3 regions of the Halomonas sp. HAL1 genome follow, and region 3 is predicted to be linked to each of the others. Evidence: predicted binding sites of a transcription regulator. Region 3 holds the regulator's gene; each other region holds the start of a gene.
What was found. Region 3 encodes sigma-54, which starts transcription at its own class of promoters, with help from an activator protein. Its sites were predicted from a motif close to TGGCACNNNNNTTGCTNT; they were not measured.

Region 1 (4,248 bases), 1.4 Mb from region 3:
ACTGGCTATCTCGACCCCTTCACCGAAGATGCGACGCTGGTTCTGCGCTGCGACATCATCGAGCCGGCCACTATGCAGGGCTACGATCGTGATCCGCGCTCCATCGCTAAGCGCGCTGAAGCTTATCTAGAGTCTACTGGCCTGGGCGACACCGCGTTTTTCGGTCCTGAGCCTGAATTCTTTATCTTTGACGAAGTACATTGGAAGTCTGACATTCAGGGCTCCATGTACAAAATCACCTCCGATGAAGGCGCATGGGCGACCAATAGCCAAGTAGAAGGCGGCAACCTGGGCCACCGCCCGCGCGTTAAAGGCGGCTACTTCCCGGTTCCCCCGGTTGATAGCTTCCACGATATTCGTGGCGCGATGTGTAACACCCTGGAAGCGATTGGCCAGACTGTCGAGGTTCACCACCACGAAGTTGCCAACGCGGGTCAGAACGAAATCGGCGTTAAATTCAACACGCTGGTGAAAAAAGCTGACGAAGTTCAGGAAATGAAGTACGTGATCCACAATGTGGCGCACGCGTATGGCAAAACGGCGACCTTTATGCCGAAGCCGCTGGTAGGCGACAACGGTTCTGGTATGCACGTTCACCAGTCGTTCTGGAAGGGTGGTGAGAACCAGTTCGCCGGTGACGAGTACGCTGGCCTGTCTGAAATGGCGCTTTTCTACATCGGCGGCATCATCAAGCATGCCCGTGCCCTAAACGCCTTTACTAACGCTTCTACCAACTCGTACAAGCGTCTGGTACCTGGCTTTGAAGCGCCGGTAATGCTGGCCTACAGTGCTCGTAACCGTTCTGCCTCTATCCGTATTCCTTACACCGCTAGCCCGAAAGGCAAGCGTGTTGAGGCTCGCTTCCCTGATCCGACTGCCAACCCGTACCTGGCATTCTCTGCCATGTTGATGGCGGGTATCGACGGTATCAAGAACAAGATTCATCCTGGCGATGCTATGGATAAAAACCTGTACGACCTGCCGCCAGAAGAAGGCAAGTTAGTACCGACCGTAGCACACAGCCTGGATCAAGCACTGGAAGCTCTCGACGCAGACCGTGCGTTCCTGACCGAAGGTGGCGTGTTCACCGACGAAATGATCGATGCCTACATCGAGCTCAAGATGGAAGAAGTGGAGCGTATCCGTATGACGACGCATCCCATCGAGTTTGATATGTACTACAGCTGCTAATCAGCGCTTTTAGCACCTAGCTGTTACCATCACCCTCGCGGTGGTAACAGTTGATAAAAATAGTATCAAAACCCCGCTTCGGCGGGGTTTTGTCGTTATTGAGGTTGTGACAAGTGTGAGGAGCAGTATGGGTAAGCTAACCACGTGCGCGATTAGCTTCTTGATGGTCGCTGCACTGGGCATCGGGGCGGCCATCATTTCAGGTGCGGCTTTCGGGCAAACGGTTTTCAGGGTCATTGATGAGCACGGCAATGTTACGTTTACCGATAACCCTGGCCGCGGCGGGGAGGCGTTGGAATTGGCACCGTTACCAAGCCTGCCGCCTGGGTTAAGCGCGGCTACGGCCAGGGTGGCCACGCCCGCTACTGGGCGCCCACGTGGCAAGCCAGGGCAGCCTTTTATGCCTTATGACCACTTTTCGATTGCGCTGCCCCAGCAAGGCGCACGGCTGCCGGAGCGAAGCACCGCGGTGGAAGTGGCCATTGCGCCTCCGCTACGCGATGACCACCAAGTGCGGCTGATAGTGAATGGAGAGATTAGCCAGACCGCGCTGCACAGTGATGTTTTCTGGTTAACAGGGCTTCCTGCGGGGCAGCACGAGCTTCAAGCAGAGCTATTGGATAGTAGTCAGCGTTTACAGCACCGTACGCCCGCGGTGACCATTACGGTGCCTTAGGCCGGGTGGTTGAAATCTCGAATGCACTAAATTGGTGCGGTTATGGAGGCATTTGGCGCGGTGATTGCGCTAAAACGATCCATCTTCTTTTATGGCTATGCCCGCAAGCCGTGCAACTAGGCATAAATGCATAATTGGCGCGCTTTTTGCAGTTCCCTCATTGATTATCCACCTGTAGGTCTGCAACGGCGATGGAAGACGTAATTTCTCAGGACACCACCATGCATCAGCGTTTGCTTGAACATCTCACCACGGCGGTACTGCTGCTGGACGGCGAGCTGCGTGTGCGCTGGATGAACCCTGCCGCTGAAGCCTTACTAGCGGTTAGCTTAAGCCGCGTTCACGGCATCAGCCTAGATACGCTTCTGGGCGGTGTTGACAGCATCGATGAGGTATTGGCTAAAGCGCGGGATGCGTTTCATCCTTACACCCAGCGAGAAGCGCGTATTACGCCGCTGAACAGTGAGCCGCTGACGGTCGACTACACCGTGACGCCGCTATCGGACGACGAGTTACTGTTAGAAGTGGAGCCGCGGGATCGGTTAATGCAGATCTCGCGTGAAGAGGCGCTGACCACTCGCCAAGAAACCATCAAGATATTGGCCCGTGGGCTTGCTCACGAAGTGAAAAACCCACTCGGTGGGATTCGTGGTGCTGCACAGCTGTTAGAACGGGATTTAGACGATCCGGCGCTGCGCGAATATACCCATATCATTGTGGAAGAGGTGGATCGGCTGCGCGACTTGGTCGACTCCATGCTGGGCCCTAACCGTGTGCTTAAGCATGAGCCGGTCAATATTCACCGGGTGTTGGAGCGTGTACGCGCGCTGTTAATTGCCGAGCATCCCAGCGTTGTTATTAGCCGCGATTATGACCCCAGTTTGCCCGACCTTTCCGGCGATGAATCGCAGATGATTCAAGCGGTCCTCAACGTTGCACGTAACGCCGTGCAAGCCATGAGCGATGCGCAAACCCCTGAACCTACCTTAATACTGCGCACCCGCGCCCGGCGTCAGTTTACCCTCGGAGCGGAACGCCACCGTTTAGTCAGTGAAGTCTCGGTGATTGATAACGGCCCAGGCATCCCCGATACGCTGCAGGAAACGCTGTTCTATCCGATGGTATCAGGACGCGCTGAAGGCAGCGGCCTTGGGTTATCGATCGCCCAGTCGATTTTGCACCAACATCAAGGATTGATCGAATGCGACTCACGACCCGGACATACCGAATTTCGTTTACTGATTCCATTGGTAATAATTTTACCGGAGAAGCGTCATGACTGAGGCTACACGTACAGATGTTGCGCGGGTGGTGATTGTCGATGACGACCGCGCTATCCGCTGGGTGCTGGAGCGCGCCTTGGCGCAGCCCGATCTCGACGTTGAGTGTATTGAGCGTGCAGATACAGCCCTTGCGCGTTTACTGGAAAGCCCTCCCGACGTGCTGGTCACCGACATTCGTATGCCAGGCATCGACGGCCTGGACTTAATGGCGAGAGTACGCGAGGCGCACCCCGATCTACCGGTGATCGTGATGACCGCGCACTCCGACCTAGACAGCGCCGTCGCCTCCTATCAGGGCGGGGCGTTTGAATACTTGCCCAAACCGTTTGACGTTGATGAAGCCCTGGCACTGGTGCGCCGCGCCGTGGCACATGCCCGTGAACGCCAACGCCCGGTCGCCGTGCCTGAAGGCTTAAACGCTGAGATTATCGGTGAAGCGCCTGCGATGCAGGAGGTGTTTCGCGCCATTGGCCGCCTTTCTCACTCGCATATCACGGTGTTAATCAACGGGGAGTCGGGGACGGGTAAAGAGCGCGTTGCCCAGGCGCTACATCAGCATAGCCCGCGTGCCGGTAAACCCTTTATTGCGTTGAACATGGCGGCTATTCCTCGCGATTTGATCGAATCGGAGCTGTTTGGCCATGAGAAGGGTGCTTTTACGGGCGCGGCGCAGCAGCGCCAAGGGCGGTTTGAGCAGTCCAACGGCGGCACGCTGTTTTTAGATGAAATAGGCGATATGCCATCGGAAACCCAAACACGGCTGTTGCGCGTGCTGGCGGATGGTGAGTTCTATCGCGTCGGGGGGCATACGCCGGTCAAAGTGGACGTGCGAATCATCGCCGCTACGCACCAAAATCTAGAAGTATTGGTCGAAGATGGCCGCTTCCGGGAGGATTTGTTCCACCGCCTGAACGTGATCCGTATTCACCTGCCGAAACTAGCTGAAAGGCGCGAAGATATACCGCGTTTAACCCGGCACTTTCTGGCCGAAGCGGCGAAAGAGCTGACTACCGATATCAAAGTGCTGACCAGTGAAGCGGAAGCCCACCTAACGCGCTTGCCGTGGCCCGGTAACGTGCGGCAGTTGGAAAATATCTG
Region 2 (4,248 bases), 2.1 Mb from region 3:
GCAACAGTTCCAGCACCGGTACCATCGGGTAAGAGAGCCATGTAAACAGCGGGGTAAACTCCGCCAGAATGAGCGCCACCGTGCCAATGGCAAACACCAAGGGTAGTAAACCTAGGAAAATATCCATCACGTTGAGCAGCGCCAAACGTGCTAGTTCGCGAGGACCGGGAGCACCAGCGGCGCGATTGGTGGCTTGAATCAAGCTATAGCGGAACAGGCCGACTTTTTCGGTACGTTCTTCGTTTAACTGACAGCCGACCGGCTCATAGTAATCATTGGACTTGCGCGATAGCGGTGGGATTCGCGGCACAATGACCGCAGCGATTAACCCTGCCACCACGACCGTCGTGTAAAACTGCACAAATAGGTGGTTAATATCGACGAAGCTCGTCACTAACAGCGCAAAGGCGATGGATACCACAGAGAAGTTGGTAGCAATGACAGAGGCTTCGCGGCCATTGTAATAGCCCTGCTCATACTGCTGCGTGGTAATGAGCACACCCACGGTACCCGACCCCATCCATGAGGCAGTGGCATCAATGGCGCTGCGTCCCGGCAGGTTAAAAATTATCCGGAACGGCTTGCGTACCATGCTGCCGATAAACTCCATAAAGCCAAACTCGACCAGAAACGGTAGCAACAGCGCGGCAAAGAAGAAGAAGGTTAAGAGCACCGGCGCAAGATCATTGAGCATGACGCCACCGGTAAAGGAGGCAGTGACGAATTCAGGCCCAAACTGGAAATAGGTCATCACCGCAAACAGTGCGCCTATTACGCGCATAGCCAACCACAGCGGCCCAACATGAAACATCTCATGCAACATGCCTTTTTTGGCCCAGGCTGGATCAGCCAGTTTGGCATAAACAGTGATTATCACTGACAGACAAAGCACGACTACCGCGATAGCAGGCAGCGCTGAGCCTAATAGCGTTTGCAAGCCTTCCGCCATGAGGCCCATACCAATATTGATGGTATCGCCAAATTGAAAAGGGACGAGAAACAGCAAAACCCCAATTAAAGAAGGCACTATAAACTTCAGTAAATGCGCCTGGGGGATCGGCCCCGACGAGGTCGGCTCTTCGGTCTTAACGTTGCTATTCGACATAGGGTTCACCTATTGGAAGTGATTATTGGAGGTGGGCTGGCGGCGTCCTGGCAGGAAGTAGACCTTCCTGCCATATGTCTTTTTATTAGCGCCTTATCAGGTCGGCGCCTTTTAAATCAAAACTGTCTTAAGAGCGGCTTAGTCGCCACGCTTCACGCCCGGCAGGACGCAGAGCATTTCATACAGCAGCGTGGCGCCCATCAGTGCGGTGTTGCCGCTGGGGTCGTAGGGCGGGGATACTTCCACCAGATCACAGCCGACAATATTCAGGCCCAAGGCGCCACGAACAATTTCCAATCCCTGAGTAGACGTTAGGCCACCCATCTCTACCGTGCCGGTACCGGGGGCAACGGAGGGATCCAAACCATCAATATCGAAACTGATGTATACCGGAATATCGCCCATCTGTTCGCGCACTTCCTGCATCAACGGCGCTAGCGAGCGGTACCAGCACTCCTCAGCGGGAACAACGCGGAAACCTTGATCGCGGCACCAGTCGAAATCCTCAGCGGCGTAACCAGTACCACGCAGGCCGATTTGCACGACCTTACCGTGGGCCAGCAAGCCCTCTTCCTGAGCACGACGAAACGGCGTGCCGTGGGCAATCGGCTCGCCGAACATATGCTCGTTTACATCGGCATGGGCATCGATATGAATCAATCCCACCGGGCCATGCTTTTTGGCCATGGCGCGTAGAATTGGCAGGGTCAACGTGTGCTCGCCGCCCAGGGTCATCGGAATGCAGTCATGCTTCAGCACGTCGTCGTAGAAAGCGGTGATGATGTCGACACTTTTCGGCAGGTGAAAGGTGTTGATGGGTACGTCGCCAATATCGGCTACCTGGAGGCTTTCAAACGGCGCGGCGCGGGTTGCCATATTGTAGGGGCGCAGCATGCGCGACTCATCGCGGATCTGGCGCGGCCCGAGGCGCGTGCCGGGGCGGTTCGAGGTACCGATATCCATGGGAATGCCGATAAACGCCGCATCTAAACCTTCAGCGGTGTCTTGGGTAGGCAGGCGCATCATGGTGGCGGGGCCTGCAAAGCGCGGCATGGTGTTGCCGCCCAGCGGCTGGTTGAACTCCGACATACACATCTCCTTGGATTTGTTGTGACGATTTAGCCTATGCAACTTTCCTGACTTTCAGCATTAGCTATCTCCTATAGGCGTTGCACAGATCATGCCAAGTCGTAGATCCCTATAAAGCGGTGGGATTACCAGCCAAATGATGCAAAAATGAATCAATTTGACGCTTAATCAATTCATTATTGAATCAAAGATTCAATAATGAATTATTTGAAGGGAGTCGATGGCAGTGAGTGAAATAGACAGACGTGTGCTGCAAACCATTGTAGAGACTGCTAACGATCACTTCTTTATCGTCAGTGGCGATGGACAAATAGTCGATATTAGCCCAGGGGCCGAAGCGGTTTACGGGGTATCACGAGAAGAACTGCTCTCCAGCAGTGTGCAGCAGCTGCAAGCGGCCGGGGTGCTCAAGCCCTCTATCACCATGGAAGTGATGCGCACCCGCCGACCAGCGCAGCTAATGCAGGTCACTGGAACAGGCCGCCGGGTCATCGCCGAAGCTTACCCTGTGTTCGTCAATGGCAAGCTAGAGCGCATTATCAGCCGCTCGCGGGATTTAACCGACTTACAGCTATTGCAGGACGAATACGCGCTGCTGCAAAAACGCTTTAGCGAACACTTAAAACGCAGCCAGGCCGCCCCGGATGCGGAAGAGCAGGCGCTGGATGATGCCCTGGATAACCTGCAGGTGCGCAGCAGCGTCATGCGTGAAATTGCGCTACTGCTCAAGCGGGTCGCCCCGTCAGATGCCAATGTGCTGATGCTGGGTGAATCGGGTGTGGGTAAAACCGCCTTTGCCAAACAGCTACACCGCTGGAGCCAGCGCTGTGACGGGCCGTTTATTGACGTTAACTGCGCGGCGATTCCTGAGAATCTGTTTGAGTCCGAGATGTTTGGCTATCAGCCCGGCGCTTTTAGCGGTGCGGCGCGGCAAGGTAAGGCGGGACTGTTGGAGCAGGCCGAGGGCGGCACGCTGTTTTTGGATGAAATAGGCGAACTGCCGCTGCTAATGCAAACCAAACTGTTAAAGGTCATTCAAGATGGCAGCCTGACTCGGCTGGGTGACACTCGCTCCCGCAAGGTCAACTTTCGCTTGGTTGTGGCCACTAACCAAGACTTGGCTAAACAGGTTGAGGCTGGGCGGTTTCGGTTAGATCTTTACTACCGTCTCAATGTCATCCCGGTCACCCTGCCACCCCTTCGCGACCGCCGGGAGGATATTCCCGACCTTGTCGAAGCGTGTTTAAACCGGCTGAACCAGCGCTATGGGCGGCAAAAAATTCTCGACACCCGCGTTTGGTCAACCCTGATGGGCAGCGAATGGCTGGGCAACGTTCGTGAGTTGGAGAACTGGTTGGAACGGGCTTGGCTTTCCAGCCCCACCGATCAAATCGAGGTGCCTGCCGCTCAACCATATACCGATCAACACCATGCCAGCCTGCCGAGCTCGTCACCAGCAACGTCGATACCCGCGCTTGAGCCTCATGAAACACTTAAGCAGTATATGGCCCGCTTAGAGCGGGAAACGCTTGAGGCGCTGTGCACCACTCACCCCAGTACCTATGCCATCGCCGAGCGGCTGGGCATCAGCCAGTCCAGCGTGGTGCGTAGGCTTCAGCGCTATGGCATTAAAGTCGCCAAATGATTTTCTGCTTGACACAGCGGTTGTCATAAACGATCCATGTAAGTGTCATACAACGGCAACACCTTCAACACAAGCTGAACCAATAACAACCAACAGCCGGTGATGTGTGTGCTATGTCAAACCAATCGCGTATCCGCCTGGAACGCGTCACCAAACGTTGGGACGCGACCGCTGCTGTCGATGATATCTCCTTCGACGTCACGCCTGGGCAATTTGTCATTCTGTTAGGCCCTTCGGGCTGCGGCAAATCTACCACGCTGCGTATGATCGCAGGCTTGGAAGAGGCCAGCGGCGGGCATATCTATATTGGAGAGCGTGATGTGACACGCCTGCCACCCGGTGACCGTGGGCTGAGCATGGTGTTTCAGTCCTATGCACTGTTCCCGCATTTAAGTGTTGCCGACAACAT
Region 3 (4,248 bases):
AATAGGGAGCCAAGCCTTGGCAACTACAGACACTGCGCCAATCAAAACCCTATATGCCCATCACTTGGCCAAAAGCTATAAGCGACGTCGAGTCGTTAAAGACATCAATTTAGAGATCTCCCAAGGCAGCATCGTGGGCTTACTGGGCCCTAACGGCGCGGGCAAAACCACCTCGTTTTATATGATTGTGGGGCTGGTGAAATCCGATGCTGGCAAAGTGGGTATCGACGATGTAGATCTAACCCGCGCCCCAATGCATGAACGCGCTGCGGCGGGTATCGGCTACCTTCCGCAAGAAGCGTCTATTTTTCGTAAATTATCGGTTGCCGATAATATTATGGCGATACTCGAAACACGCAAAGAACTCAGCCGTAGCGACCGCGAGCAGCGCCTGGAAGCGCTACTTGAAGATTTTCACATTACCCATATTCGCGACAACCTGGGCATGAGCCTTTCAGGCGGTGAACGCAGGCGTGTGGAGATTGCTCGCTCACTGGCGACAGAACCCGCATTCATTCTGCTGGACGAGCCCTTTGCTGGCGTAGACCCCATTTCGGTGGGCGAGATCAAAACCATTATTCGGGCATTAAAGCAGCGCCACATCGGCGTACTGATTACCGACCACAACGTTCGCGAAACCCTGGATATTTGTGATATCGCCTACATCGTGGGCGATGGTCAAATCATCGCCAGCGGCTCTCCAGCCTCGATACTCACTAACCAGAAAGTGAGGGAGGTTTATTTAGGCGCTGATTTCCGCCTCTAGCTTATTTTTCACTTCTAATTAGCGCTCTACAACAACTTTACTACCAATGGCATGCTTATTGCACTTGCACCTGAGACCTACTCGCACTAGGGTGGAGCATTCTGATTAACGAGTGGTTCTCAGATGGTCATGAAAGCTTCTCTTCAACTGCGCATGGGCACACAGCTGACCATGACACCTCAGCTGCAGCAGGCCATTGCCCTGTTACAGCTATCAACGCTGGACTTACGTCAAGAAATTCAGCAGGCCCTAGATGCCAACCCCATGCTGGAACAAGAGGATGAATTTGGCGAACAGGCTGTCAGCGAGCCCAAAGAGGAAGAGTGGTCAGAGAGCATTCCCACCGAGCTCTCGGTAGATAGTGACTGGTCTGATACCTACCAAGATATGGGCAGTCACGGTGGCACCAGCAGCGAAGGACCTGATTTTGAGCGCCAAGCGGCTGGCCAGAGTCTTCATGGGCACTTGCTGTGGCAGCTAGCCATGACTGATTTTGGCGCGCGAGAGCAACTTGTCGCAGAAAGTCTTATCGACGCGTTAGATGCTAATGGCTATTTAACTCAGCCGCTCAACGACATACGTGAAGGGCTTCGCGCTCAAGGTATCGACGGGCTTAGCCAGCGCGAAGTAGAAACCATTCTGCTTAAGCTTCAGCAATTTGAGCCAACAGGAATATTCGCCCGCGACCTGCGGGAGTGCCTGATGCTGCAGCTGGCCACTCTTCCCGATGATACGCCGTTGCTGGTTCCTGCCCGCCGCTTAGTACGGCAGTTTCTGGAAGCGCTCGGCAAAGATGACATGCGCTTACTAAAACGCCGCCTGGGACTCGATGATAACCAGCTGGCTGATGTCATTCTCCTCATTCGTAGCCTTGATCCACGCCCGGGCAGCGCCTATGGCGATACCGATGATAGTTATGTAACGCCCGACCTGGTCGTACGCCATGACCACGAAGGCTGGCACTTAGAGCTCAATCCTGAGGCATTGCCAAGGCTGCGCATTCAGCCCGACTACGCAAGCTTAATAAAGCGTGCGGATAAAAGTCAGGACAATCAGTTTTTAAAAGAACACTTGCAGGAAGCACGCTGGCTGATCAAGAGCCTCTCTAGCCGCAACGATACGCTACTGCGCGTTGGACGCGAGATTATCACCCGGCAAATTGGCTTTTTAGAACACGGCGAAGAAGCCATGAAGCCGCTCATATTGGCCGATATCGCCGAGGCCGTGGAAATGCACGAATCGACTATTTCCCGGGTAACCACTCAGAAATTTATTCATACGCCTCGCGGCGTATTTGAACTCAAATACTTTTTCTCAAGCCAAGTCAGCGGCCAGGATGGAGACAGCCATTCAAGCACCGCTATCCGCGCTCGGCTTAAGAAATTGGTTCAAGAGGAGCCGCCAGGCAAGCCGCTTTCTGATAGCCGCTTAGTCACGCTATTAGGAGAGGGGGGAATTCAAGTAGCGCGTCGAACGGTGGCTAAATACCGTGAAGCCATGGGCATTCCCTCCTCTAGCGAGCGACGTCGTTTGCGCTAGCACAAATCAACGTTTTAGGGAAACTCTCGACAAGGGCTTTGCAACGCGGCAAAAAGGGTTACAATCGAAGTACAGTCCGATGGATAAGGAGTACGTCAATGCAAGTTAATATCACTGGTCATCACGTAGAACTGACTGACGCCTTGCGTGACTATGTCAACGAAAAGCTTGAACGTGTAGAGCGCCATTACGACAACATAACCACGGTGCAAGTCACCTTATCTGTGGAGAAAGAGCGCCAGCAGGCCGCCTGTACACTGCACGCAGCAGGTGCTGATTTACATGCGGAAGCCCTAGACAGTGATATGTACGCCGCTATTGACGCATTAGCGGACAAAATTGATCGGCAACTCGTTAAACATAAGGAAAAAGCACAAGCTCGCGCCCAAGGCGCAGGCGTGCGTTAATTCAATGACGTTGGAAACCATACTCCCCCCGGAACGGGTTCTCTTTGACGTACCCGGGGGCAGCAAAAAAAGGGTGCTGGAATTTTTCAGCACCTTTATTGCCCAAAATATCCCCAGTCTGGACAGCCAAGAAGTGTTTAGCCGTTTAATTGGCCGTGAGCGCTTAGGCAGTACCGGGATTGGTAACGGCGTGGCTATTCCCCATGCGCGTAGTCCTCACTGCTCGGCCCCGATTGCTGGTTTTTTAAAACTCGCAGAAGCGATTGATTTTGATGCTATCGACGGCGACCCGGTGGATCTGGTGTTTGTATTGCTAGTTCCAGAAGAGGCTGATGACACACATCTCTCTCTGCTCGGCCAGGTAGCTACCATCATGAACGATGCGGATACGCGTCAGAAACTGCGTAAAGCAGGCAGCCAGCGCGAACTACTTGAGTTGCTTACCGCTAAAATTCGTGAGCAAACAACCTCCTGAAAGCCTAAACCTGCCAAGCGGTACTCAACGGCAGGTTGTTTTGCGCTCGCCACCCTTAACGCAGCTTGATCAAAGCAAAGAGAGACTCTATGCAACTTGTGATCATTAGCGGCCGCTCTGGGTCAGGTAAATCTATCGCCTTACAAGCGCTTGAAGATCTTGGCTACTATGCGATTGATAACCTCCCTGCCATGTTGCTGGGGTCGTTGGTGGACGAATTACGCGACCAGGGCGACCGCGCCCATTTGGCGGTCAGTATTGATGCCCGTAACTTGCCTGGCGCCCTGGCACGACTGCCCTCTTTATTAGAGGATTTGCGGCAACGTAAAATTGATTTTCAAGTGATCTATCTGACCACTGATGCGCGCATCTTACTTGAGCGTTACTCCGCAACACGGCGGCGGCACCCGCTGACGCGCGATAGCGAAATGACGCTTGAAGAGGCTATCAATAAAGAAGAAGAAACGCTGCTCGACATTCGTGATCTAGCCGATTTATTGATCGATACCTCGCGGCTATCAGTTCACGATTTGCGTCGTCGCATTACCGACCAAGTCGCCCATCAGCGGCGCGACAAGCTCACGCTGACGCTTGAGTCGTTTGGTTATAAGCGCGGTGTACCGTTGGATGCTGATTTGGTTTTCGACGTGCGCTGCCTGCCAAACCCATATTGGGACCCAACGCTACGCCAATTCACAGGCCGCGATGCGAACATAGTGGCCTTCTTAAGCGGTTATCCTATCGTAGACGCCATGACTAACGATATTCAGGCTTGGCTTGAGCGCTGGCTGCCCGCTTACCAAGATAGCCAGCGTAGCTACATGACTATCGCGATTGGCTGCACCGGTGGGCAACACCGCTCGGTCTATATGGTCGAACAGCTAGCAGAGCGATTAGTACACAGTATGGGCGAAATTCAATTACGTCATCGCGAGTTAGGCTTGCAGTACACATTAAATGAACAGCTAGCTGCTCCGCCCGCCAGCACATCCCAAACCGACGAGCAGCAAGCAACTTCTTAAGCGCTTCTATCCATTAATGACACCACTCGGCGAAAAGGA

Region 1: a site for sigma-54 is predicted at 2,003-2,020, ahead of glnL (nitrogen regulation protein NR(II)). Genes of this name have one in related genera too.
Region 2: a site for sigma-54 is predicted at 2,274-2,291, ahead of speB (agmatinase). Genes of this name have one in related genera too.

Annotation. Positions count from the first base shown of each region.
Region 1 is NZ_CP130610.1:197,540-201,787, forward strand. Features, by position in the region: gene glnA (glutamate--ammonia ligase) at 1-1,191, shown strand, start outside; gene Q3Y66_RS00935 (DUF4124 domain-containing protein) at 1,319-1,867, shown strand; gene glnL (nitrogen regulation protein NR(II)) at 2,089-3,150, shown strand; gene ntrC (nitrogen regulation protein NR(I)) at 3,143-4,248, shown strand, end outside.
Region 2 is NZ_CP130610.1:3,610,017-3,614,264, forward strand. Features, by position in the region: gene Q3Y66_RS16795 (YjiH family protein) at 1-1,105, opposite strand, end outside; gene speB (agmatinase) at 1,244-2,194, opposite strand; gene Q3Y66_RS16805 (sigma-54-dependent Fis family transcriptional regulator) at 2,421-3,839, shown strand; gene Q3Y66_RS16810 (ABC transporter ATP-binding protein) at 3,953-4,248, shown strand, end outside.
Region 3 is NZ_CP130610.1:1,554,326-1,558,573, reverse strand. Features, by position in the region: gene lptA (lipopolysaccharide transport periplasmic protein LptA) at 1-5, shown strand, start outside; gene lptB (LPS export ABC transporter ATP-binding protein) at 17-766, shown strand; gene Q3Y66_RS07315 (RNA polymerase factor sigma-54) at 890-2,305, shown strand; gene raiA (ribosome-associated translation inhibitor RaiA) at 2,404-2,712, shown strand; gene Q3Y66_RS07305 (PTS sugar transporter subunit IIA) at 2,717-3,187, shown strand; gene rapZ (RNase adapter RapZ) at 3,277-4,209, shown strand.